One region of the Vibrio aestuarianus genome, then DNA from elsewhere that is predicted to be linked to it. Evidence: predicted binding sites of a transcription regulator. Region 1 holds the regulator's gene; each other region holds the start of a gene.
What was found. The regulator PurR, encoded in region 1, represses purine synthesis genes. The targets are predictions, from matches to a motif close to TNANGNAAACGTTTNCNTNA.
Positions count from the first base shown of each region.

Region 2: glpX (class II fructose-bisphosphatase) is a predicted target of PurR. The motif match lies at 5,477-5,496, and genes of this name have one in related genera.
Region 3: MCT08_RS16015 (formate--tetrahydrofolate ligase) is a predicted target of PurR. The motif match lies at 3,849-3,868, and genes of this name have one in related genera.

Region 1 is NZ_JAKNYQ010000001.1:2,109,731-2,118,143, forward strand. Features, by position in the region: gene elyC (envelope biogenesis factor ElyC) at 1-71, shown strand, start outside; gene torR (two-component system response regulator TorR) at 165-875, opposite strand; gene torD (molecular chaperone TorD) at 1,132-1,779, shown strand; gene purR (HTH-type transcriptional repressor PurR) at 2,048-3,055, shown strand; cyclic di-GMP riboswitch class I at 3,220-3,305, shown strand; gene MCT08_RS09740 (TfoX/Sxy family DNA transformation protein) at 3,420-4,007, shown strand; gene MCT08_RS09745 (TVP38/TMEM64 family protein) at 4,127-4,819, shown strand; gene MCT08_RS09750 (putative signal transducing protein) at 4,831-5,139, shown strand; gene MCT08_RS09755 (alpha/beta fold hydrolase) at 5,169-5,969, opposite strand; gene glgA (glycogen synthase GlgA) at 6,111-7,577, opposite strand; gene glgC (glucose-1-phosphate adenylyltransferase) at 7,567-8,413, opposite strand, start outside.
Region 2 is NZ_JAKNYQ010000001.1:562,396-570,808, forward strand. Features, by position in the region: gene cpxA (envelope stress sensor histidine kinase CpxA) at 1-610, opposite strand, end outside; gene MCT08_RS02705 (response regulator) at 610-1,296, opposite strand; gene MCT08_RS02710 (CpxP family protein) at 1,486-1,986, shown strand; gene fieF (CDF family cation-efflux transporter FieF) at 2,092-3,000, shown strand; gene pfkA (6-phosphofructokinase) at 3,260-4,222, shown strand; gene glpX (class II fructose-bisphosphatase) at 4,415-5,422, opposite strand; gene zapB (cell division protein ZapB) at 5,740-5,982, shown strand; gene metF (methylenetetrahydrofolate reductase) at 6,058-6,948, opposite strand; gene MCT08_RS02740 (bifunctional aspartate kinase/homoserine dehydrogenase II) at 7,182-8,413, opposite strand, start outside.
Region 3 is NZ_JAKNYQ010000002.1:533,049-541,461, reverse strand. Features, by position in the region: gene MCT08_RS16035 (YrhK family protein) at 286-996, shown strand; gene MCT08_RS16030 (siderophore-interacting protein) at 1,299-2,093, shown strand; gene phnR (phosphonate utilization transcriptional regulator PhnR) at 2,128-2,832, opposite strand; gene yjjG (pyrimidine 5'-nucleotidase) at 2,968-3,642, opposite strand; gene MCT08_RS16015 (formate--tetrahydrofolate ligase) at 3,897-5,645, shown strand; gene msrB (peptide-methionine (R)-S-oxide reductase MsrB) at 5,782-6,915, shown strand; gene folE (GTP cyclohydrolase I FolE) at 6,997-7,650, opposite strand; gene moeA (molybdopterin molybdotransferase MoeA) at 7,803-8,413, shown strand, end outside.

The sequences.
Region 1 (8,413 bases):
TACGTGATTGGGCATCCGGCTACGAGGAAACGGCTTTAGAAAACGCTCCACAACAAGAAAGCAATTTGTAAGATACATAAAAAACCGAAGTCTCTACTTCGGTTTTTTATTTTCTGGCATCTCAAATAACCCAACGAGATACGTGTTTTATCGAAAATAAACGACTAATCTCCGGCAAACATATACCCTTCCCCATGCACCGTCACAAAAATTTGTGGGTTTTTAGGGTCAAATTCCATCTTCGCTCTCATCCGTCTAATCAAGACATCAATCGTACGATCATTAGGCGCATCAACACGATGACTGATCATATTCAAAATACGTTCTCGGCTCAGTACTTGGTTAGGATAAGAAGATAATGCAACCAACAACTCATACTCAGCTTTTGTCAATTTTACCGGTTCACCACTTCGACTAAGTGCACGGCGTTGAATATCAAATGACCATTCACCAAATCGAACGAGATTACCATTTTGAGAAGTATCGCCAACAGTCGATTGATTATTGGCTGTCGATATCCGCCATAAAAGATTTTTTACACGAACTAACAGTTCACGTAATTCAAATGGTTTGGTGACATAGTCATCAGCCCCCATTTCGAGACCAACAATTTTATCGATGCTATCCGTGCGACCTGTAACCAGGATGATTCCAATATCAGATTGACTACGTAGTTCACGCGTTAACATCAAACCATCCTCTCCCGGAAGGTTGATATCTAACATAATCAAATCAATAACGTTGTTCTGAAGCGCCTCTCGCATTTGAGTACCGTTCTCCGCCTCTGTAACGGTATAACCTTCATTTTGAAAGTACCCGGCCAGTTTACTGCGAGTTACTGCGTCATCTTCAACAACTAATACGTGATAGCTCATGTACACCACTTATTTATATGGAAATGCCTAAGTCTCAGTATGAGACTATGTACAAATTTATTCTATTCATAAATCGTCATAATTCTATCATCGCAGGCTAAAAATAGAGAAAAATGCTGGTTTATTGATTCAAAACAACCTTCCAAGACGGTATTAATTAAATAACAATTTCTGTCATATTTTTTCATTTATATAGTGATAGCTATTCATTTTTATTCGCTAAACTTAGCAGAGTAATTATTTTTGGAGCAAGATGATGCAAGAAACTAAAGCCTTTAATGAAAAGCGTGCCGAGATTTACTGGTGGCTTTCGAGCTTATTTGTCAAAGAGCTAACTGAGCAGGAACTAGAACAATACCATACTCAGGCCATTCGCTCATTTCTTACTGGCTTAGGTGACAACCAAACCCTTAAACCTGCAATTGACAAACTAGTCGATGCATTAAATCGACTCATGGATAGGGAAGATGCTCAACTAGAGCTTGCCGCTGATTTCTGTGATGTTTTTCTAAAATCAAATAAAGATTCTGCTCTGCCATATGCCTCTATTTATATTGGTCAATCAGGTCTTCTCAATGCTGAACCAGCAAAAGCGATGACCGAATTAATGGCATCACATAACATTGCGGTAAGCACATCGCTGAATGAGCCAGCCGATCACATTGCTATTGAATTAGATTTTCTGGGGAATTTGATCATTCGATCCAATGAGCTAGAACAGGAACAACATTTAGATCAAGCCTTTGTCGAACAGTATGAGTTTATCCAACAGCATATCCTCTCATGGGTGCCTCAGTTTAGCCTTCGATGCCAACAAATTGATCAGTTCGGGTTCTATAGCGCATTAACCGAACTGCTAGTGGCATTTCTTCAATTGGACTGCAAGTATTTGTCTAACGATTAGTGCGTCTTTACATAGATACACAATAAATCAGTCAACTGTGACAATTGACTGATTTATTAAGCAGATTTTTCATTGCCTGATTGACGTTTGCAGACTAAAATCTTGACTGAAAACGATAAAAAATTATTTTTAAGATGCAAACCGCTGTTTCCGGCGGTTTTTGTGTTTTTATTACTTTTAGGCTTCAATCTTAACAAGGTAATAAGCCTAACTCTGCTGAATGGTAAGCTGATTCAACCGTTCTGCAATTATCGACAGGAACGAATTTATGGCTACGATTAAAGACGTTGCTCGCCTCGCTGGCGTATCAACCACCACGGTATCGCACGTGATTAACAAAACTCGCTTTGTTGCTGAAGCTACACAAGAAAAAGTGATGGAAGCAGTAGCGGAACTCAACTATGCGCCAAGTGCTGTGGCTCGTAGCTTGAAATGTAATACCACCCGTACGATCGGTATGTTAGTTACCCAATCCACTAACTTGTTTTTCTCCGAAGTTATTGATGGCGTGGAAAGCTACTGCTATCGCCAAGGCTATACGCTCATTTTGTGTAACACGGGCGGTATCTATGAGAAACAACGTGATTATATTCGCATGCTAGCAGAAAAGCGCGTTGATGGTATGTTAGTCATGTGTTCAGACCTCACTGAAGAGCTTCTGGAAATGCTCGATCGCCATGCCGATATCCCTAAGGTGATAATGGACTGGGGCCCAGAAAGCTCTCAAGCTGATAAAATCATCGATAATTCTGAAGAAGGTGGTTATCTAGCGACCAAATACCTTATCGATCATGGTCACACTGAAATTGCATGTCTAAGTGGTCACTTCGAAAAGGCAGCCTGCCAAGAGCGAATTCAAGGCTTCAAACGCGCACTTGCAGAAGCGAACCTAACTGTGAATGAAAACTGGATACTGGAAGGTAACTTCGAGTGTGACACTGCCGTATTAGCCGCAGATAAAATCGCAGCAATGGATAAACGTCCAACGGCTGTATTCTGTTTTAACGATACTATGGCTTTAGGTTTAATGAGTCGCCTACAACAAAAAGGTATCCGTGTCCCTGATGACATGTCAGTGATTGGCTATGACAACATTGAGCTCGCTGAATACTTTTCACCGCCGCTAACCACCATTCACCAGCCTAAGCGCCGTGTAGGAAAAAATGCATTTGAAATTTTGTTAGAACGCATTAAAGACAAAGAGCATGAAAGACGTATTTTTGAAATGCACCCAGAGATTGTTGAGCGTAAAACAGTTAAAAATATAAAAAAATAAATCAAATTTTTGCTCGTTAATCGTTCGAAAGTCAAAACTGCCCATATTCTTAAAATTAGGATTACATTTGACTTTCAATCATGAAACTTTTGAGATGGGCATCACATATAAGAGATACAAATGTGATGTTTGTCCAATTTTTTATTTATTCTAATTCTTAGAAGTCACGCACAGGGCAAACCATTTGAAAGAATGGGACGCAAAGCCTCCGGCCTAAACCAAAATATTGGTAGGTAGCGGGGTTGCCGATGGCAATGATACTAGCATTAAGTTTACTCCTTACTGACACACTTTCTGCATAGAGTTGCTAACCTCTCGGACCTGATTTTGGTGGCGTATTACCTATACACCGAGAATTTACAACATGGATAAACCAGTACTTAAAGATTCAATGCGACTATTCGAACAGTTTGGACAAGTAAAATCTCGTTCAATGTTTGGCGGTTTCGGTATTTTCGTCGATGACACTATGTTTGCTTTGGTCGTAAACGATAAACTTCACATTCGCGCTGATGATGTGTCTACAAAACGCTTTGTACAGCAGGGCTATGAGCCTTATGTATATAAAAAGCGCGGCTTTCCTGTCGTCACTAAATATTTTGCATTACCTGATAATTGCTGGAACAACCCGCAACAAATCTTGAGAGACGCATCTGTCGCACTTGAAATTGCCAAGCAAGAACGTGAAGTTCAAGCTCAGGCAAAGCCAGATCGCTTGAAAGATCTGCCCAATTTGCGTCTTGCAACGGAAAGAATGCTCAAAAAAGCAGGTATTGAATCGGTTAATGATTTACAAGCGAAAGGTGCTTTAGAAGCGTACAAAGCCATTCAGCAAACCCACTCTTCGACTGTCAGTTTAGAATTGCTTTGGGCTTTAGAAGGCGCGATTGAAGGAAAACACTGGTCTGTTATTTCGCAATCTCGTCGTGATGAACTCGCCAATAATCTATAAACGTTAACCACAACCTTTCAAAAAGCGCTCGCACTTCATTGCGGGCGCTTTTTTATTCCATTTTGAAATAAAAGTTCGACTTTCCATGTCCTATTCACTATATCTAGTGTAAAAACGCGGTGAGAAAAAGCATGAATAAAAAAATTGTCTTGGGTCTAATCCTATTAATTACCATCATTCTGCTAGCGATGAATTTTGGCCAGTATCTAACCTTAGAAAACGCCAAAGCACAGCAATTACTGCTCAATGAGCATATTGAACAAAACTTTGTGAGCGCAGCTGCACTCTATTTCTCGCTCTATATTTTAGTCACGGCATTTTCGATACCTGGGGCGGCAGTGGTAACTTTATTAGGCGCGGCGCTATTCGGCTTTTGGACTAGCCTACTTTTAGTCTCCTTTGCCAGTACTATCGGGGCAACCCTAGCTTTTTTAAGCAGCCGCTTTTTACTGCGTGAATGGGTGCAAGACAAATTTGGCTCAAAACTGAAAGCGATAAACCAAGGTGTGGAAAGTGATGGCGCTTTCTATCTATTTTCTCTGCGCTTGATACCTGTCTTTCCATTTTTCTTGATCAATTTGTTAATGGGCTTAACACCACTTTCCACTGTTCGCTTTTATTTAGTTAGCCAGTTGGGGATGTTGCCAGGCACTGCTGTCTATTTGAATGCAGGCACACAGTTATCTGAAATAGATAGTCTATCTGGTATTATTTCACCGTCCGTCTTGCTTTCATTTGCACTGCTTGGATTGTTTCCCATGATAGCGAAATGGGGTCTATCTAAATTCAACAATATGACCAAAACGACTTAGAGCCAATCAACATGAAGATATTCGTCTCGAACTTATTATTAGAAGCACATATCGTCAGTCATCTCTTGCAGCAAGAAAAAATTCAGTGTGAAGTCAGGGGAGAAGGCCTGTTTGGTTTACAAGGTGAATTGCCTTTTGGAGAAGAAACTAACCCTTATGTATGGCTACTCGATGCTCATAAAGAACGTGAAGCTCTTGCAGTTATAGAAACTTACCGCGATAACCATGAACAAAATGTGTCCAACTGGTACTGCCAAAAATGCGGAGAAGAGAACGAACCGCAGTTTTCTGCCTGCTGGCATTGCAGTTCAGTTCAGTAGCTCCCATTGACCGTCTACTCGTATCGAAATTAGCGAGACATATTCTGTTGAATGAATTCAATAGAGTGTCGATTAAACATCTCCGGCTGTTCAACATTACAAACATGTCCACAATTGGGTATTTCTAACAGAATACTCTTTTTGTGGTGTGCCACCATGTCCTTGACGGGTTTAATGAACATATAGTCTCTCTCGCCCATCAGATAAAGAGTCGGGATTGGTAGTTCTTTCTCTTTAAAGTACTTCATTAAAGGGTTAACTTCCGAAGTCAGCATAAACCAGCGTTTAAACTCTTTTTGGCACAGTTTTCTTGCTTCTCGTATGAACAGATGTCGAGACTCTTTTTGAGTACGTTGTGGCATAACAATATAAGCGAACAATCGATATAGCCACATATAAGGAATGATATGCTTACTTAAATTGCCTACCTTAACTAGCACCTGCGAACGAACGTCAAAACGCGTCACCGCACCACCTAACACCATCGTTCTAACACGACTAGACGCTAATTCAGCAAGGTTTCTGACAATAATTGTTCCTAGTGACATACCAACAAAATGGGCAGATTGGATTTTCAGATGATCCAACACTTTGAGAATATCTTGTGTAACTGATTTAAAAGTATAGCGATTGGCCATTAATTCTTTAAGTAACTGATTGGATTTGCCGTGACCACGGAGGTCAATTAACAATAAATTAAAATGTTCTCTGTATGCTTTTATCTGCTTAAACCAGATAGATGAGCTTCCCCCTGCCCCATGGACAAAGACAACCCATTCATCACTGGTCGGATGATGGTAAGTTTTATGGAAAAGTAAACTCTGAGACATATTGAGATATTTGTTCGCAATCAATGAGTATTAAGACTACCACAAAATACCAAGACTGTTGGCAGCAGGATGTAAAATTATGTTTGGTTTATCTGCTCTATAGCATTAAACAAAGGCGCCGAAGCGCCTTTTCATTTGTTATTAACTAAATAACGCGTCTTGATACATTTTGATGTATTCTTTCGCTGAATCTTGCCAACTAAAATCTTGTCGCATAGCGCGTTGCTGTACTTCTAACATTTTATCTGGATGCTGAAGATAAAATAGCATCGCCCGTTGCATAGTAATCAGCAAAGCCTCAGCAGACGGTTCATGGAAACCAAAACCCGTTGCTTCATCAGGGTACTTATCGTAATCACGAACCGTATCTTTCAGGCCACCGACTTCACGCACAATAGGCAATGTGCCGTAAGCCATGCTATAGATCTGATTCAAGCCACACGCCTCAAATTCTGACGGCATAAGAAAGAAATCTGAACCGGCTTCAACCAAGTGCGCGAAACGGTTGCTATAAGCTTCAACAAAGGCAAATTTATGTGGATACAATGAAGCGATTTTCTGCAAACGAGTGGCAACTTCAGGTTCACCCGTCCCAACAATAATCACTTGGACATCATTACGTAAAAACTGCTCAAGTATGGGTAGAATGTAATGAAACCCTTTTTGGTGAGTTAAACGACAAACCATACCAAACAGCGGTAATGAACGTTTAGGTAATTGCAGCTCTTCTTGCAGTATCTGTTTGCTTGCTAATTTACCCGCATGCAGCGATTCCGCCTCATCTGAATAGCCAAGAGGAAGATATTCATCCTGTTGTGGATTCCATTCACTGTAATCACAGCCATTGACAATGCCGTGAAGATCCCTTGCTCTGTGTACAAAATCATCAACCAGTCCATGAGAGCCCAAAGGCGTCAGCAATTCAGATGCATAATTAGGACTGACTGCATTAATTTTATCGGCAAAGGCAATACCTGCACGCAGCATGCTAACGTGATCATGCCCATATTGCAGAAACTCCATACCAGATAAATTTAATTCAGGAATAATTTCTAATTGATGATAAGAGAAGATCCCCTTGAAGATAGCATTATGCACCGTCAAGACACTCTTCATCTCAGAAAAATATGGGTCGTGTTGATAACGAGTTCTAAGCAAGAAAGGAACTAATCCTGTATGCCAATCATTAGCGTGAATAACTTGCGGTTTTTTGCCTAATTTCGGCAACACATCCAGACTCGCTGCTGAAAAAAAGCCAAAACGTTCACCGTTATCTGAATAGGCTTGGTTATTCTCACCATACATTTCTGGACGGTCAAAATAATGTGGGCAGTCGATCAAATAGACTGGTACACCATCAAGCTGCATTTCACGCACTCGATATTGGGTGTGAGGCCAATGATTAAGCTCAGTCTCTAGCACAACCGGAGCTTCATTTAGCCCCGGTATAGAGCGATAAGCAGGTAGCGCAACGGCTACCTGATGACCTAGCTCTTGAAGAGCTTTAGGCAGCGCCTTGGCGACATCCGCCAAACCACCACTTTTAATCAATCCTTGTGCTTCTGAAACGGTAAACCAAACCTCGATTTTTTCCCTTTTAGAATCCAACTTTCGTTCCTTTTGCAATAACAACGATCCCCTCATCTGACACGTGGAAGCGTTGTCTATCAAGCTCTAGATCTTCACCAATGATGGTACCTGGTGCAATCTCAACATTTTTATCAATAATTGCGCGTTTAATACTACAGCCTTCACCAATTTTGACATCACCTAAAATCACTGACTCACTAATGAAAGTATTTGCGGCAATATTACTGCGATAGCCTAGCACTGATTTGTATATCTTTGCACCTTGAATATAGCTACCACCAGAGATCAAGCTATCTGTAATTTGTACTTTACGATCATGTGAATCCACAAAGGTTGCTGGCGGTAATGGCGGATAATAAGTGTGTAATGGCCAACTACGGTTATAGAGTGAGAAATCGGCATCGTGCTCAAGTAAGTCCATATGAGCAGACCAGTAGGCATCAATCGTACCCACATCGCGCCAATAAGTGGCTTCTTTTTCACCCTTGATGACATTCGTAGAAAAATCATAGACATAAACCCCACCTTCAGGGAAGAGTTTAGGAATGATATCTTTACCGAAATCATGACTAGATTCTTTATTCTCAGCGTCTAAGCGTAACTCTTCGCACAATGTGTTTGCGTCAAAAATATAGTTACCCATAGAAACAAGAGCAAGATCAGGGTGTCCAGGGATAGACTTAGGATTACTAGGCTTCTCTTCAAAGCCGATCATCTTGCCATGCTCATCAACTTCAATAACACCAAATTGAGAAGCCTCAGAGAGTGGCATTCTTAAAGCCGATACAGTCAATTTCGCATCAACGCGCTTGTGGAAGTCAAGCATCTGACGTATATCCATTTTATAAATATGG
Region 2 (8,413 bases), 1.5 Mb from region 1:
TTGCTGGTTTGCTCAATGCCCATGCTAGCCACAATAATAGTGGGGTACTGACGAGCATCACCGCAAGCAGCAACTGAAATGGGCGATCAAACAGTTGTAGTAAGAATGGGGGAGGCTCATTCCAGCGAATACCGACGTAAAGTAATAAATCTTGTTTGGCGAGAGTGATCGGTACCGGACCTGCCAACATGTATTTGCCGTAAAGCTTTTGTTGTGGCTTATCAATCGATTCAATACTAGTGACAAAATTCTGTAACACCTTCAATTTGAAGTCGGTTTGAGTCTTTGTGGTTAAAATGGTGCCATCTTGCTGGGTGATAAAAAAATGGGGACGATTAATATTATCGCGTTTATGACCTTCTCCACGTTGCATGTTGCTACTGCTTTCTAGTTGAAAAAGAATTCGCGTTAATTCGCTGTCGTTTTTAAAGGTATGCTCAATCTTTTCTTTCAGCATCTCAAGGCGTTGATATTCATCACTAGGAAGATCGCGTGTTTTACGAGGGTCAAGGTGTGGCAAAGCTAGCACTGCAATCAGTACCAGTAGCATCGTGAGCCAGAAAATGGCAAAAATACGGCCATAGAGGCTATTTATTTTGGGTAGGTGCATTAATCCTCCAAAATCATTAAATAGCCACGACCACGTAGCGTTTTGATGCGTGGCTTACCATCAATGCGCTCTGGTAATTTTTTTCGTAAATTTGAAACGTGCATATCAATAGCGCGGTCAAATGCGGCGAGTCTTTTACCTAATACGTCGATACTGAGGTTTTCTTTAGTGAGTGTTTCTCCTGGGTTTTGCACAAAGTGTGTAAGTAGCGCAAATTCAGTGGTGGTCAAGTCGAGTAATTGACCTTGGCAATAAGCTTCTTGTTTACTCGGATAGACCTGAATGTCCTGACATTCGATAACATCACTCGATTTAGTGCTGTTATTGGGCTGTGATCGACGCAAGATAGCGCGGATGCGGGCCAGTAATTCGCGGTCGCTAAAGGGTTTGGGCAAATAGTCGTCAGCGCCCAATTCCAAGCCAATTACTCGGTCGATTTCTTCGCCTTTAGCGGTCAGCATTAACACTGGAGTACACCAGTTCTCTCGTAGCCGTTTGAGTGTTTCCATGCCATTAAGCTTGGGCATCATCACATCCAGCAACACTAAGTCAATGCCGCTATGTATCGTAGCGAGACCGGCTTCTCCATCATTGGCCTCTGATACTTCAAAGCCTTCATAGCTTAGAACTTCTTTGAGTAAGCTTGTTAACTCGGTATCGTCATCAATTAGAAGAATATGTGCCATGTGCAGCCTCGTGCGTTATCAGGTTATTTGGGTATAGTTTACTGTGAAATAGCGCAGATATTCAGTGGGTGAGTCGCTCTTTACGATTCTTTACGCTCACTATACGTCGCTTTACCTTGTAGCATCTATTCTATATTCAAGCGCTGAGAACACAGCCTCTTAACAATCCACTTGGTGAAGGAATAGATTATGAACATGACAAAAAAAATGGTACTTGCTGCGGTTGTACTTCCTCTTACTCTTGGTACTGCTAGTGTTTTCGCATACGGTGGTGGTAAAGGGCAACACAAAGGATCTGATGATGAATGTGGTCGTGGAGCAGATCGCGGCATTATGCAGCAATTAGACCTTACGGCTGACCAACAAGCAAAACTCAAAGAGATGCGCGGCGCAAACCGTGATCAAATGAAAAATGAATTTAAAGGTCAAAAGCAAGCTCAGATGCAGGCGCATCACGCTAAAGTTCAAGCCTTGGTGCTAGCCGATAACTTTGATGAAGCTGCTGCGAATGAACTTGCAAAAGAGATGGTTGACCAGCAAGTATCTCATCGTGTGAAAATGCTTGAAAAGCGTCATGACATGTTGAGTGTGCTCACTCCAGAACAAAAAGTTAAATTCCAAGAGTTGCAGCAAGAACGCATGCAAAAATGTATGGCAAATGGCCAAAAAAAGATGAAGAAAAACGGTTAATTACCACAACAGGCCTCTCTATGAGGCCTGTTCATTTTTGTGGCATATTCATTGTCAGCTGGAGAAGGTATACTTTCACTACACTTTCTTCATGATTTCGGTGCTATGAAACAAGAATACGCCCGCTTGGTTACCCTTGCCGCATGGACAGCCACAATGGTTGCAACCGTGCTTCTGATTGTCAAAGTGATCGCTTGGTGGATCACAGGCTCTGTCAGTTTACTTGCCTCACTGATCGATTCTTTACTCGATATTGCTGCCTCGGTGGTCAACTTGATTGTGGTGCGCTATGCATTACAACCGGCAGATAAAGAGCATGCCTTTGGGCATGGTAAAGCAGAGTCCTTGGCCGCACTGGCGCAAGCGATGTTTATTTCAGGTTCTGCCTGTTTCCTCATTCTTAATGGTGTTGACCGATTTTTCCGCCCACATGAATTAACCTCTCCCGAATATGGGGTTTACGTTAGTTTCTTTGCCATGGTAGTAACATCCGGTTTGGTGATGTTCCAAAAGCATGTGGTGAAGAAAACCGGCAGTCAGGCGATAGCCGCTGATTCTCTACATTATCAAACTGATCTTTTCATGAACGCTGCTATTATGCTGGCGCTAGCACTGAGCTGGTATGGCTTTAAGCAGGCAGATGCGGTATTTGCGGTCGGGATTGGTCTTTATATCTTATACAGTGCATTTCGTATGGTGATGGAAGCGATTCAAACCTTACTCGATCGAAAACTACCTGATGAAGAATTAGCGCAGATCCATGCCGAGTGTCTGTCTGTTGAAGGGGTATTAGGGGTTCATGAATTGCGAACACGAATGTCAGGACCTGTAAGATTCATTCAATTGCATTTGGAATTAGATGACAACATGCCATTGATTGAAGCGCATCGCATTGCTGATGATGTAGAAGATAAATTGCTCGACGCTTTTCCTGGGGCAGATGTATTAATCCATCAAGATCCTTACTCAGTTGTGTTTGGCTCAGAAAAAAAGCAAAAAACACAAGGCTGGTAGCGACAGAAATACGCTTATTGGCTATCTTTTGTGTGAGTAATAAACAAGTGTGATTCTGATGTGAATCAACAAAGTATTAACGCAAAGCTGTAATACTCTTACATAAGTAGCAAAGTTACATAATTTCACGCAAATAACAGTAGTATTCCTTTTTAGGAAAGGTAACATTGCGCGTAGATTATCAAGATTTTGTTGCCTGTTTGTCGTTAACAGGCAGCGTTAAAATTAGTATTAAGTTTACAAAAAATCGAGGGTGAGCATGATTAAGAAAATCGGTGTTTTGACAAGTGGCGGTGACGCACCTGGTATGAATGCAGCAATTCGTGGTGTTGTTCGTACTGCGCTAGGTGCTGATTTGGAAGTATATGGTATTTATGATGGCTACCTTGGCCTGTACGAAGACCGTATCAAGCAACTTGACCGCTCAAGTGTTTCTGATGTGATCAACAAGGGTGGTACATTCCTTGGTTCGGCACGTTTCCCGGAGTTTCGTGAAGTAGCGATTCGTGAGAAAGCGATTGAAAACCTGAAAAAACACGGCATCGATGCTCTTGTGGTTATCGGTGGTGATGGCTCTTATATGGGCGCAAAAAAACTGACTGAGATGGGTTTCCCATGTATCGGTCTGCCTGGCACTATCGATAACGATATCGCAGGTACCGATTACACTATCGGTTACTTAACAGCATTAAATACAGTCATTGATGCGATTGACCGTTTACGTGATACTTCTTCATCTCACCAACGTATTTCTATTGTTGAGATCATGGGCCGTCACTGTGGTGATTTGACGCTGATGTCTGCCATTGCTGGTGGTTGTGAGTACATCATTACTCCTGAAACTGGCCTGGATATGGAGCAGCTTACCGCCAATATCCAAGATGGCATTAAGAAAGGTAAAAAGCACGCGATTATTGCTTTAACCGAGCTAATGATGGACGCTAACCAACTGGCGAAAGAAATTGAAAAAGCGACGGGTCGTGAAACTCGTGCGACAGTACTTGGTCACATTCAACGTGGTGGTCGTCCAACAGCATTTGACCGTGTATTAGCATCACGCATGGGTAACTTCGCTGTCCACCTACTGCTTGATGGCCAAGGTGGTCGTTGTGTTGGTATTCAAAAAGAGCAGTTAGTTCATCATGACATCATTGATGCTATCGAAAACATGAAGCGTCCAGTACGTCATGACTTGTTCAAAGTGGCTGAAGAGTTGTTCTAATCTGAGCTATACCCTTCCTACTTGAAGTTGCAGCGGTGTTGGCTACGTTTGCTCACCCCAATCACATAGTTTATCTATGCTCATGGGGATTCACTCACTTGCCGCCTACCTGAAACTTCAAGTTGTTTGGGGATATGTTGTAAATTGAACTTGAAAAAAAGACCGCATTTGCGGTCTTTTTGTCTTTTCACACTATAGGATGATTTCACGTACTTCAGGATCTTTGCGTTCCAAGTAGTGAATTGATTTGATACGACGAATGGTACGACAACGGCCACGGATCAATAGAGTTTCAGTGGTCGCAATATTGCCTTTACGCGTTATACCTTCTAATAAATCACCTTTGGTGATGCCGGTTGCAGAGAAAATGACATTATCGCTACGCGCCATGTCTTCCATTTTCAGCACTACACCCGCTTCAACGCCCATTTCAGCACAACGAGCGAGCTCTTTTGCGCCATAAATGCGGTTTTCTTCGGTATTGCCCTTTACTTCATGACGAGGCAGTAGACGACCGTGCATATCGCCATCAAGAGCGCGAATGACAGCGGCAGATACCACACCTTCTGGTGCGCCACCGATACAATACATCACATCCACTTCGCTATCTGGCATACAAGTTAAAATAGAAGCAGCCACATCACCGTCAGGCACAGCGAAAACGCGAACGCCCATCTGTTGCATCTGTGCAATCATCGCATCGTGGCGAGGTTTGGCTAAAGTGGTGACGACTAGGGTATCGAGTGGTTTATTGAGTGCTGCGGCGATATTTTCTAGGTTCTCTTTTAATGGTTTGTTGAGGTCAATACAGCCTTTTGCACCAGGACCAACCACCAATTTTTCCATGTACATATCTGGGGCTTTAAGGAAACTTCCTTTTTCGCCAGCGGCTAATACAGCCAGCGCGTTAGATTGCCCCATAGCGGTCATGCGAGTACCTTCAATGGGATCGACTGCGATATCAACTTTGTCGCCACCTAGGCCTACTTGCTCACCAATATAAAGCATCGGCGCGTCGTCGATTTCGCCTTCACCAATGACAATTTCACCTAAGATTTCGGTTTTGTTGAGAAGATTACGCATGACTTCGACTGCCGCGCCGTCTGCGGCATTTTTATCGCCTCGACCAAGCCATTTATAACCAGCCAGTGCAGCACCTTCGGTTACTCGAGAGAATGCCATTGCTAAATCGCGTTTCATGCTAACTCCAAAGAAAAGGGAATAGGAAATTTCGGCGGCGATTTTAACATATCAAATCGGAAACGTTTGCTTTTTTAGTTCGTAAGGATTGCACTTGATCAAATCCAAGCGTTAAATTTGCGAAATCAGCGTGGAGAAATACAGTTTTTCCGAGTCGCTGTGTGGCTTAAGTTAGGCTAGGGTCAATTTGAGTTTGTTTTTTAACCGAATAGTGAAAAATTTCGCATATAGTGAGTGTTTATAAGCGCCGGGCTGAGTAGAATGGCTCAATAAGTGAAATTATGTTCACCTCAACCGAATCATTAAGGGTATGCACCATGTCTTTTGAAGTATTAGAACTACTAGAAGCAAAAATTCAAACCGCTGTTGACACAATTGCACTTCTGCAAATGGAAGTTGAAGAGTTAAAAGAAGAGAAACAGCAGTTGATCACTGAAGCTAATGAGCTAAAAGCGGGTCGTGAAGAGCTTGAGCAAAAAGCACAACAAATGCAGCAAGAACATGCCGCATGGCAAGACCGTATTCGTAACCTATTAGGTAAGATGGATGACGTAGAGTAATCTTTCTGCTTACGATTAAAATAACAATGCCGACGAATGTCGGCATTGTTATTTTAAGTTTCTTTTACTGGATGGTTATGCTTTCGGTCTTACGCCCAATGTATGACATAGCGCATAGGTCATTTCGGCACGGTTTAGTGTATAGAAATGGAAATCTTTTACCCCTTCACGGCTTAAAATTCTGACCATGTCGATAGCTTGACTTGCCCCGACAAGCTGGCGAGTGGTTGGGTCATCATCTAATCCATCGAACTGTTTTGCCATCCAACCAGGTACTTTGACATTGTTTTGTGCAGCAAAGCGCGAGGCTTGTTTGAAGTTGGATACAGGCAAAATTCCCGGTACGATTTCAACATCAATACCCGCCGCCACGCAGCGGTCACGAAAACGTAAGTAGCTTTCTACATCAAAGAAGAACTGGGTAATCGCGCGGTTGGCACCGGCATCAACTTTACGTTTTAGATTAAGTAGGTCAGCTTGTGCACTTTTTGCTTCAGGGTGAACCTCTGGAAAGGCGGCAACAGAGATATCAAAATCATGACGTGCTTTTAGTAACTCAACCAGATCTGAAGCATACATTTCTGGCTTGCCACCACCGACAGGAATATCCCCACGCAATGCCACAATGCTTTGAATGCCGTTGTTCCAGTAATCGTCAGCAATTTGAATAAGCTCTTCACGTGATGCATCGATGCAAGTCAAATGAGGGGCTGCAATTAAACCGGTTTGATCTTTGATCTCTTTAATGATGGAGTGAGTACGGTCGCGTTCGCCAGAGTTTGCACCATAAGTGACAGAAACAAATTTTGGTTGCAGCGTTTTTAAGCGGTGTACCGAATTCCACAGCGTCTCTTCCATCTTTTCAGAGCTCGGTGGGAAAAATTCAAATGACACATTAATATTGTCAGACAGCTCTGCAATGTTTTGGTTTAGTGCATCGATATGACTGGCGTGTGTGTATCCCATCTTACTTCTCCCTGTGGCGAACTTCCCGCCAAATTAAAATCCCTTGAATTGACGTTTGGACGTCTATATGTCCACAGAATGTATTGAATACGTTTTAATGTCAACACTGTAATCATGAAGAATATTCATGTTGAATGTGAGCAGAACTCAAGTGAAACACCAATATAACTCGTAATCAGTTATAGCATTCTTTGTTGGCCAAAAACAAACAAAGGAGCCAATGGCTCCTTTAGTTAAAGAAAACTAGACAGCAAGTTTAAATCCGACTGGATTGCTCCTGCTGTGACTTCTCGGCCTGCTCCTGGCCCGCGAATAACCAATGGATTATCACGATACCATTTACTCTCGATAGCAAAAATATTGTCACACGGCAGGAGATTAGCTAAAGCGTGTTCGCGATCCAGCGCTTCAACCCCAACAGTGGCTTTACCATTCTTTTCAAGCCTTGCTACGTAGCGCAGCACTTTTTCTTCACGTTGTGCTTTTTCAAGACGTTCAGCCAATCTCTCACTCAGTAGTTGGCTCTTATCTAAGAAGTCATCTAACGATAGATCTTTAAGCTCTTCAGGTACCAGTGATTCGACTTTTACGTTTTCTGGCTCAATGTGTAGGCCAGATTCACGAGCTAAAATGACCAGCTTGCGCATCACATCAGAGCCATCGAGGTCACTACGAGGATCGGGTTCTGTTAAGCCTTGTTGCCAAGCAAGATCGACTAACTCACTAAAAGGAATCGAACCATCAAATTGTTGGAATAGCCATGATAGCGTGCCAGAGAAAATGCCTGACAGCGCGACAATATCATCACCACTTTCACGTAGGTCACGAACGGTATGGTTGATAGGCAAACCTGCGCCAACCGTTGCATTGTATAACCAATGGCGGCTGATCTTAGCAAAAGCATCTTTCACTTGATGATACGACTGACTAGAGGCGGAGCCTGCGACTTTGTTGGCGGAAATTAAGTGCATGCCATGCTCGGCAATATCGAGGTAACGCTCTGCGAGTTCAGAACTGGCTGTGACATCTAACACGATGAGATCATCATATCCTTGGATATTACTCAGGTGTTGTAGCCATTCCTTACCTTGGTAAGAGATGGCTTCATCATTAAATCGTTCGAGTACCGATTCAGCATTGATGCCTTGTTCATCAAACCAATAGGTTTGGCTGTCGATAACCGCCACCAGTTCAAAGTTCATTCCACGTCGCTTTTCAAGCTCTGATTTTTGCTCTGCAAATAATTTCAGCCAACTCGAACCAATATTACCTTTACCACATAACGCTAACGCAACACGTTTTTGCGCTTGGAAAAGTTGATTGTGCATTCCTATTACTAGTGGTTCTACTGCGGTTTTGCGTAGCACGGCAACTAAACTAAGCCCAGACTCTGACTCACAAATAAATTCAACCGGGGATGATCTCAACTGTTGGTAAAAACCGTAGCAGTGATTTGGGTTTTTGG
Region 3 (8,413 bases), on a different contig from region 1:
ATGACTAAATTGAATTTAAATTAGCGCTCAACCACACCAATACTTATCGTTCAGCCAAAATCTGAAACCGTGGTGTCTGTCGAGGCCAAAATCTATTCAATAAACGTTGCGAGAGGTCGAATGGCTCTTGTTGTGTTTGGCATTCAACAACGCCTGACTTCTTGTAGATAATCCATCCTATGACGGGCGTAGTCCTACAAACGTGATAATCGTCCAACACGGCCTCATGATACCCTTTTGTTAACAATCGATTTTTCATACTCTATCTCTGAATAGGTTCACTGAATGCCACATTTTTTCACCAATCGTAAACGAATCCACAACCTAACAGTTGGTAATGCTGACACACGATCGCAATTTAAATGGGAAACGCTTAATGCCGTTCTCTACAAATTTGGCGGCTTGTTCTTCCTAGTTGGCAGTGTGCTATCGTTTCCGACCTTCCAAGCATACTCTGTACTTGGACAGTGGATATTCTTTACCGGTTCTATGTTTTACCTGATCGTCAATGTTCATGATCTTTTTGATGTTCATCGTTACTGGCAAGGCAAAAACTGCAACCACCCCAGAAAGCGATTGGAGTATTCGGCCGCATATATCTATTTTGTAGGAACATTGCTGTTCGTAATGGGCAGAGTGGTGGTGTTTGTTGATAACAACTACTCGGCACATAGTGCGTTAATGTTTACTATCGGCAGTGCATTATTTGTCATTGGTGCTAGCGTGAACATCCTCGCCGATACCAAAAACAGCGTAGCGACAGAAGGCCAGTTAACCAATTTGACAGCAATCACATTTATTGTTGGTAGCGTACTATTCGCAGTGGGTTCATTTCCAGGTCTTTGGGAAGGTGGCGTGCCTACTGAAGTCACTCAACTTTCTAGTTACCTTTCATGGCAGTTTCTCATTGGTAGTCTGTTGTTCTTTTTTGGCGGGGTGTTTAACTACTGGCGAGCGTATCACTTTATCCAGCGAAGCTTGGGTACTAAAGCTTAGCTTTGGGCTGCAACATAAAGGGCTTGCAGCGGATGAGTGACAAGTTGAACGCACGTTCCTAACTAACAAATTTCTGCACCTAATTTGTTTATTTTTAAAGAGTATTCTAGATGGTTGATTTAGAAAGCTAGCAAGTTTCCACTTGAAAAAAGCCTTTGATTCTTAGAGGCTTTTTTCTATTCATATATGACGATTCATTTAATAAAAGTAAATTAACGTAAATGATATCTATTATCATTGATAAGTAGTGCAACTCAGGATATGGTGACAAGATAATTAATCTAAATGATGGTATCAGCCCAATGCTAGAGAAAGAAAAAAAGCCAACTCGAAACTTCTACTCACTCACAGTCATTCAATCTCAACAAATTTCACCGTCTATGCAACGCATTACTTTACAGAGTGATGATATTGCACACTTTGGTAGCGAAAGCGAAGGCGGCTATATAAAATTACTGTTCACCGATCATGGTGATACGAATATCTCCTCAATTTCACCGCAACAGCGTCCAGTTATGCGTACTTATACAATTCAGCACTTCAACGCCGAAAATAATAGTATTGAGGTTGATTTTGTTCGTCATATTACTAAAGACTTACAATGCGGTTTTGCAGCAAGATGGGCGATAACGACAAAGGTTGGAGACACCATATCCATTGCAGGGCCAGGCAAAAGCCAAGGCATTAATACGGCTGGTGATTGGTTTTTCCTCGTCGCTGATATGACAGCGATTCCAGCCCTAGCCTCGCAAATTAAATTATTGCCTAATAATGCCAAAGGATATGTTGTGATTGAGGTTGACCACATTGATGACAAGCGTGAATTGGCTGTCCCCGAAGCGATTGAAATTGATTGGGTAGTTAAAGATCAAACATCCAATTTAACGCAATCCGTTATTTCTAAGCCTTGGATCGGCGACAACGCTTCGGTTTGGTGTGCTTGTGAATTTGATACCATGCGCTCACTTCGTCAGTATTTCCGTAATGAGAAAGAAGTAGAAAAAGAAAACATTTACATTAGTAGTTATTGGAAACAAGGCGTCAGTGAAGATGGGCATAAACAACTAAAACAAGATGATGCCAAAACTCAGTCATAACCTCATGGTAAAAGCTAAAATTATTGATACAAGGTTAGCCAATCAGTTTTACTGATGATTCAATACAGATAGCATCATGTCGCCAATATTCGATACAGCCATCAATTACCTCTCCTTGTTGGTTGTAATTGACTCGCTTAATAAGCATTGCCGGTGTTCCTGAGGTTGCTCGCAAAGCGTGGGCGATATTGCCAAGCAATGAACTTGTCGTCATCTTGTAGCTGATACTATGATATTCAACACCGAAGGTTTCTTTATACAAACTTGTCAGTGATGGGGATAAATCTAAGCCTAGCAAATTAGGGAATTTATCAGGACAAACGTAATTTGTTACGTAAGCGACCGGACGATCTTCTAGATAGCGTACCCGTTCAATCTGATAGATATCTGAAAAAGGTTTTAATGCTAATAGCGCTGTTGCTTGCTTATTGGCCAGTACCGCTTTCGAATGAAGAAGTTGAGTTTTGGGTTGACGATTTTGTGCTAATGCTAGTTTGGTAAAGCTTAAAGATTGCGCTGGGTCGTAACGCAATGGCTGTGGTGAGATAAACCAGCCACGGCGATCCTCGCGATAAATCTTACCTTCTGCTTCAAGTAATGACAGTGCCTCACGTAAGGTTACGCGGGTAGTATCAAATGACTCTGCCAGTTTCCGTTCCGCAGGAAGCTTCTGACGTGGTGTCAGCATACCTGTCTCAATTTGCTCAACAATCACATCTTTGATTTTTACGTACTGCACCAACAATCCCTTGCTTTATGTACGGCGGTTATACCGGTCGTATTACATAACTTGCCAAAATAAAGGTGCTTGATTAGCTCAACCACCTGAAAACTAAGCCATACCATCAACAGACGATCTTATCATTTAGTGCTATTACGCGATAAGAATTTCTTTAAGCTCATGCAATGAGCGCACATTATAATGTGGTTCTATACCATCAATATCAGAATGGCCAACGGTATTGAGCCAACAGGTTTCAATGCCAAATTTAAGGCCACCAAGAATATCGGAATGCGGGTTATCCCCCACCATCAGTACTTTACTCTTGCAAGGGTTACCCATTTTTTCTAACGCATGAGCAAAAATTCCGTTATCAGGTTTGGCTATACCCACTTCTTCGGAAATAATTACATGTTCAAAGTAATCAGTCATGCCTGTTCTCTGCAAACGAATCGCTTGTAACTCTGTAAAACCATTGGTGATGATACCAAGTTTAGCCTTACCTGTTAGTGCTTCTAGTAGCTCTTTAGCACCAGGTAATGGCGTGCAAATATCTGCCATAGCTTCAAGAAATGCACTATTAAGATCAGCTGTCGTGGTTTGCAGTTTTTCGGCCCAAGCTTGAAAGCGAATATGCTTGAGATCGGCTGCATTAATCACTCCATTTTGATAATCAACCCAGAGAGGTTTATTTACCTCTTGGTACTTGGCAAAGTCAATTTCATCAAAAATCACTCCCTTGCGTTCAAACATTAGCTGCATACCTTTGAAGGCGTCGAAATGAAACAAAGTCTCGTCAGCGTCAAATAAAATCCAATCGTATTTCATGGTATATCCCTCAGTAACTTGCGCGCAGTGTAAATTGTTTTTGAATCTACGACAAACTGAACAATACTCCGTTACTTCGGATATCAATAGATACGTAAAACCAGAAGCTTAAGTTGATCAAAATCAGCATTGCGTTAGAATTTAGCATCAATCGAATATTCGACCACCCATAATACTTTACAACAAACATTTTGACGTTATTATCGCGACGCAAACGTTTTCCTCACCTATTAATGACTTCCGATGAGGGTTTTATGCTGCCAGACATTGAAATTTGCCGTGCAACAAAATTGACACAGATTGATGCTATTGCCGCTAAGGCAGGCCTAGATCCGACTGAATTCCATAGCCAAGGACGTTTTAAGGCTAAAGTTTCTCTTTCTTGCTTAGATAGACTTCACACTCATCCTGAAGGTAAATTGGTTGTTGTTACCGCCATCACTCCAACCCCCTTGGGCGAAGGTAAAACAGTCACCACTATTGGTCTATCACAAGGGATCGCGAAATTAGATCACTCTGTCATGGCATGTATTCGCCAACCTTCTATGGGGCCAATCTTTGGTGTGAAAGGCGGAGCCGCTGGCGGTGGTTATTCTCAAGTTGCCCCAATGGAAGAGTTAAATTTACATCTAACCGGTGACATTCACGCAGTTACGGCTGCGCATAACCTCGCCGCTGCCGCTATAGATGCACGGATTTATCACGAGCAGCGATTAGGTTATGAAGATTTTGAACAACGTACGGGCATGAACGCACTGAAGATTGACGCAAACAAGGTCGTCTGGAAACGCGTCATGGATCATAATGATCGTGCACTTAGGATGGTCACAGTCGGTCAAAATGAAAGCGGTAAAACCATCAATGGTTATGAGCGGCAAGATGGGTTTGATATCTCTGCCGCATCAGAGCTGATGGCCATTCTCGCCTTAGCGGAAGACTTGCGTGATTTACGCCAACGTATTGGACGCATCGTGGTTGCTTATAATTTAAATGGTGACCCTGTAACCACAGAAGACTTGCAAGTAGCTGGCGCAATGACCGTTAGTATGAAAGAAGCGATTGAACCAACGCTCATGCAGACTTTAGAAGGTGTCCCTACCCTTATTCATGCTGGTCCTTTCGCCAATATCGCCCATGGCAATTCGTCAATTATTGCGGATGACATTGCTACGCGACTTGCCGAATTCACCGTCACTGAAGGTGGCTTTGGTTCAGACATGGGCTTTGAGAAAGCGTGTAATATTAAAGCGGCAACATCAGGGAAAGCGCCTGATTGCGCAGTCATTGTGGCGACATTACGTGGGCTAAAAGCTAACTCTGGTTTGTATGAACTTCGCCCCGGACAAGCTGTTCCTGACTCGCTATTTGAACCAGATCAAGCTGCACTCATGGCTGGTTTTGATAATCTCAAATGGCATATCAACAACGTCAATAAATATGGTGTTCCTGCGGTGGTGGCTATCAATCGCTTTCCACAAGATACTCTGGAAGAAATCGAACAACTAACCGCTCTGATTCAAGCCTTACCGAACAACGTTGAAGTAGCATTGAGCGAAGGTTTTGCGCTCGGTGGAGAAGGTACAACAGATCTTGCAAACAAAGTGATCGCCCAATGTCACAAGCCCAATCAATTTACTCCTCTCTATTGCTCGCAAGATTCGATTGAAACCAAACTCAACGCAGTGGCTCAAAAAGGGTATGGTGCAGCGGGAATTACATTAAGTGAGGTAGCCAAAGCACAAATGCGTGCATTCCAAGCTCACGGTTATGGTCATTTAGCGGTTTGTTTGGCCAAAACTCCTTTATCTATTTCTACCAATGCAGCCATTAAAGGTGCTCCAAAAGAGTTTGATGTTCCTATTCGAGAACTTAGATTATGCGCAGGTGCTGGTTTTATTTATGCACTATGCGGCAATGTTATGACCATGCCAGGACTCCCTGACAAACCCGCCTTTATGGCATTGGATATTGATCAGCACGGCAATATCATCGGTCTTAATTAATCACTAAGTTAGCTTCTGGAAAGTCACCCATTTGCAGAAGCTTTCAATAAAATTAACTATTTTTATCTCTGTGCTGTAAGTTTTTGCACTTTTTACCGTTCTTTACGTATATCAATAAAAAAAAGTAAGGTCGGTTATGAAACGTTTTACTCCCATCTTTATCTCGATAGCGTTATTCGTTCCTATCGTTTTTTCACTGTTTAGTCAGGCAGAGACTAAACCACAGAAAATGCCCAGCATTGGTAACGTCGATGTCGCCACACTCGCTGGCGGGTGTTTTTGGTGTACAGAATCTGATCTTGAGAAACTCAACGGCGTGATCAATGTCGTATCAGGTTATGCCGGCGGATCGATGGAAAACCCGACCTATAAACAAGTTTCATCGGGTAAATCCGGCCATATTGAAGTGGTGCAAGTAACGTTTGATCCTCAAATTGTCAGCTATGAGCAGGTGTTGGATCATTTTTTCCGTCATATTGATCCGACCGATGACAAAGGGTCATTTGTCGATAGAGGCCCACAATATCGCCCTGCGATTTTCTATCACAATGCAATGCAGAAGCTGACAGCAGAAACCTTCATGGCTGACATCGATAAGCTCGGTATCTATAAAAAACCGCTGAAAACAGAACTCATCCAATATACTACATTCTGGCCGGCAGAAGATTACCACCAAGATTTTTATAAAAAGAGCAAAGTGCGGTACAACTACTATCGCTACGCATCTGGGCGTGACCAATATTTAGATGAAATCTTTGGTGAAGATCGTAATGAAAATCCAAAGACATTACGTCAATTAATTGATGCAAATAAATCGGAGGCAAGCCTTAAAGTCTATACCAAACCTTCTGACAAGGAGATTCGCGCCAAACTGACTGACCTTCAATACTACGTCACCCAAGAAGAAGGCACCGAGCGCGCTTTTAATAATGAGTATTGGGATAACAAAGCCGAGGGTATTTATGTTGATATTGTCACTGGTGAACCGCTGTTTTCTTCAACCGACAAATACAAATCTGGCACTGGTTGGCCGAGTTTTACTAAACCAATAAATGAAGCATATATTGCAACGAAGACTGATTTCCGCTTAGTTTATTCAAGAACAGAAGTCAGAAGCCGTTTTGGTGATTCTCATTTAGGGCACGTATTTGACGATGGTCCTGCCCCAACCGGGTTACGCTATTGTATGAATTCTGCGGCAATGCGCTTTGTTGCAAAAAATGACATGCAAGCTCAAGGTTATAGTGAGTATCTTGCTTTGTTTGAATAAACGTTGAAATTCAATATTGGTCAGATACGTAAAAAGCCCCGAAAACTATTTCGGGGCTTTTTATTGAAATCAATGGGACACTTATCGTAAGCCGTGAAGAAATTCCGCACGAGTAGCAGGATTAGACTTAAAAATACCACCCAATGCCGTCGTCGTCGTTTCACTGGTTGCGTCCATAACACCGCGTGATTTAACGCAGTAATGCGTTGCATCAATAGTTACCGCTACATCATCAGATTCAAGTAAGGTTTGCAGTGCCACCAGAATTTGTTGTGTCATTCGCTCTTGAACTTGTGGACGTTGAGCAAAAAAACGCACAATACGATTGATTTTTGAAAGTCCAATAATCTTGCCGCGCGGAATGTAAGCAACAGCAGCTTTACCATCGATCGTTACCAGGTGATGCTCACAAGTGCTGGTTACGGTGATATCTTTCACGCGAACCATTTCACTTACATTCATCTTGTTTTCAATGACAGTAATTTTGGGAAAGTTTTGGTAATCCAAACCAGAAAAGACTTCATCAACATACATTTTTGCAATGCGATGCGGGGTTTCTTCGAGGCTATCATCAGTCAGGTCAAGACCAAGCAGTGTCAGGATCTCACGCATATGGTGTTCAATTTTTTCTTTCTTCTCTTCACGAGTTACCGCATTAGGACACATTGGCGTCTCTAAACCGCGGCTCTCTAGCGCATCTTTAACCAACTTTGCTGATTCGCTAAGACCTAACATTCCGATTCCTCTTACTTTTACCCCTTTCGGATGGCAGACAAGGATACTCGGAATTTTGAATAATTACACCCATATTTTATGGATGGTCATTCTTACCAAAAGACAATCTATGATAAGGTTATTGAAAAGAAAAACGACAATAGGATTCTAAAATGGGCTGCTGTGATGCTCCGGGCTTAATGCCTATCGAAGACGCGATGGACACAATGTTAGCGCGAATCAAACCAATTCAAGTGACACTGCAACTTCCATTAGCTGAAGCTCTTGGCTACGTATTGGCAGAAGATGTGCTTTCGCCTATTTTTGTCCCGCCTTTTGATAATTCAGCCATGGATGGGTATGCGATACGCTTGAGTGATTTAGCAAAAAATCAAATACTACCATTGGCAGGAAAATCTTTTGCTGGCGCTCCCTTTGAAGGTGAGTGGCCTGCTAATACGTGCATCAGAATCATGACAGGAGCGAAGATCCCACTTGGATGCGATGCTGTGGTTATGCAAGAAAATACCGATGTCACTGATGCTGGTATTGTCTTTAAACAGTCGGACATCAAGCCACAAAACAATATTCGCCCGACCGGTGATGACATTAAACAAGGTGATCTTGTTTTAGCGAAAGGCGCTCGCTTAACACCACGTGATATTCCCATGATCGCCACACTCGGCATTAGCCACATTACCGTTTTTCGCAAACCCAGAGTTGCCTTTTTCTCAACTGGTGATGAGCTCAAACCGCTAGGGGAGTCTTTAATTGACGGACAAAT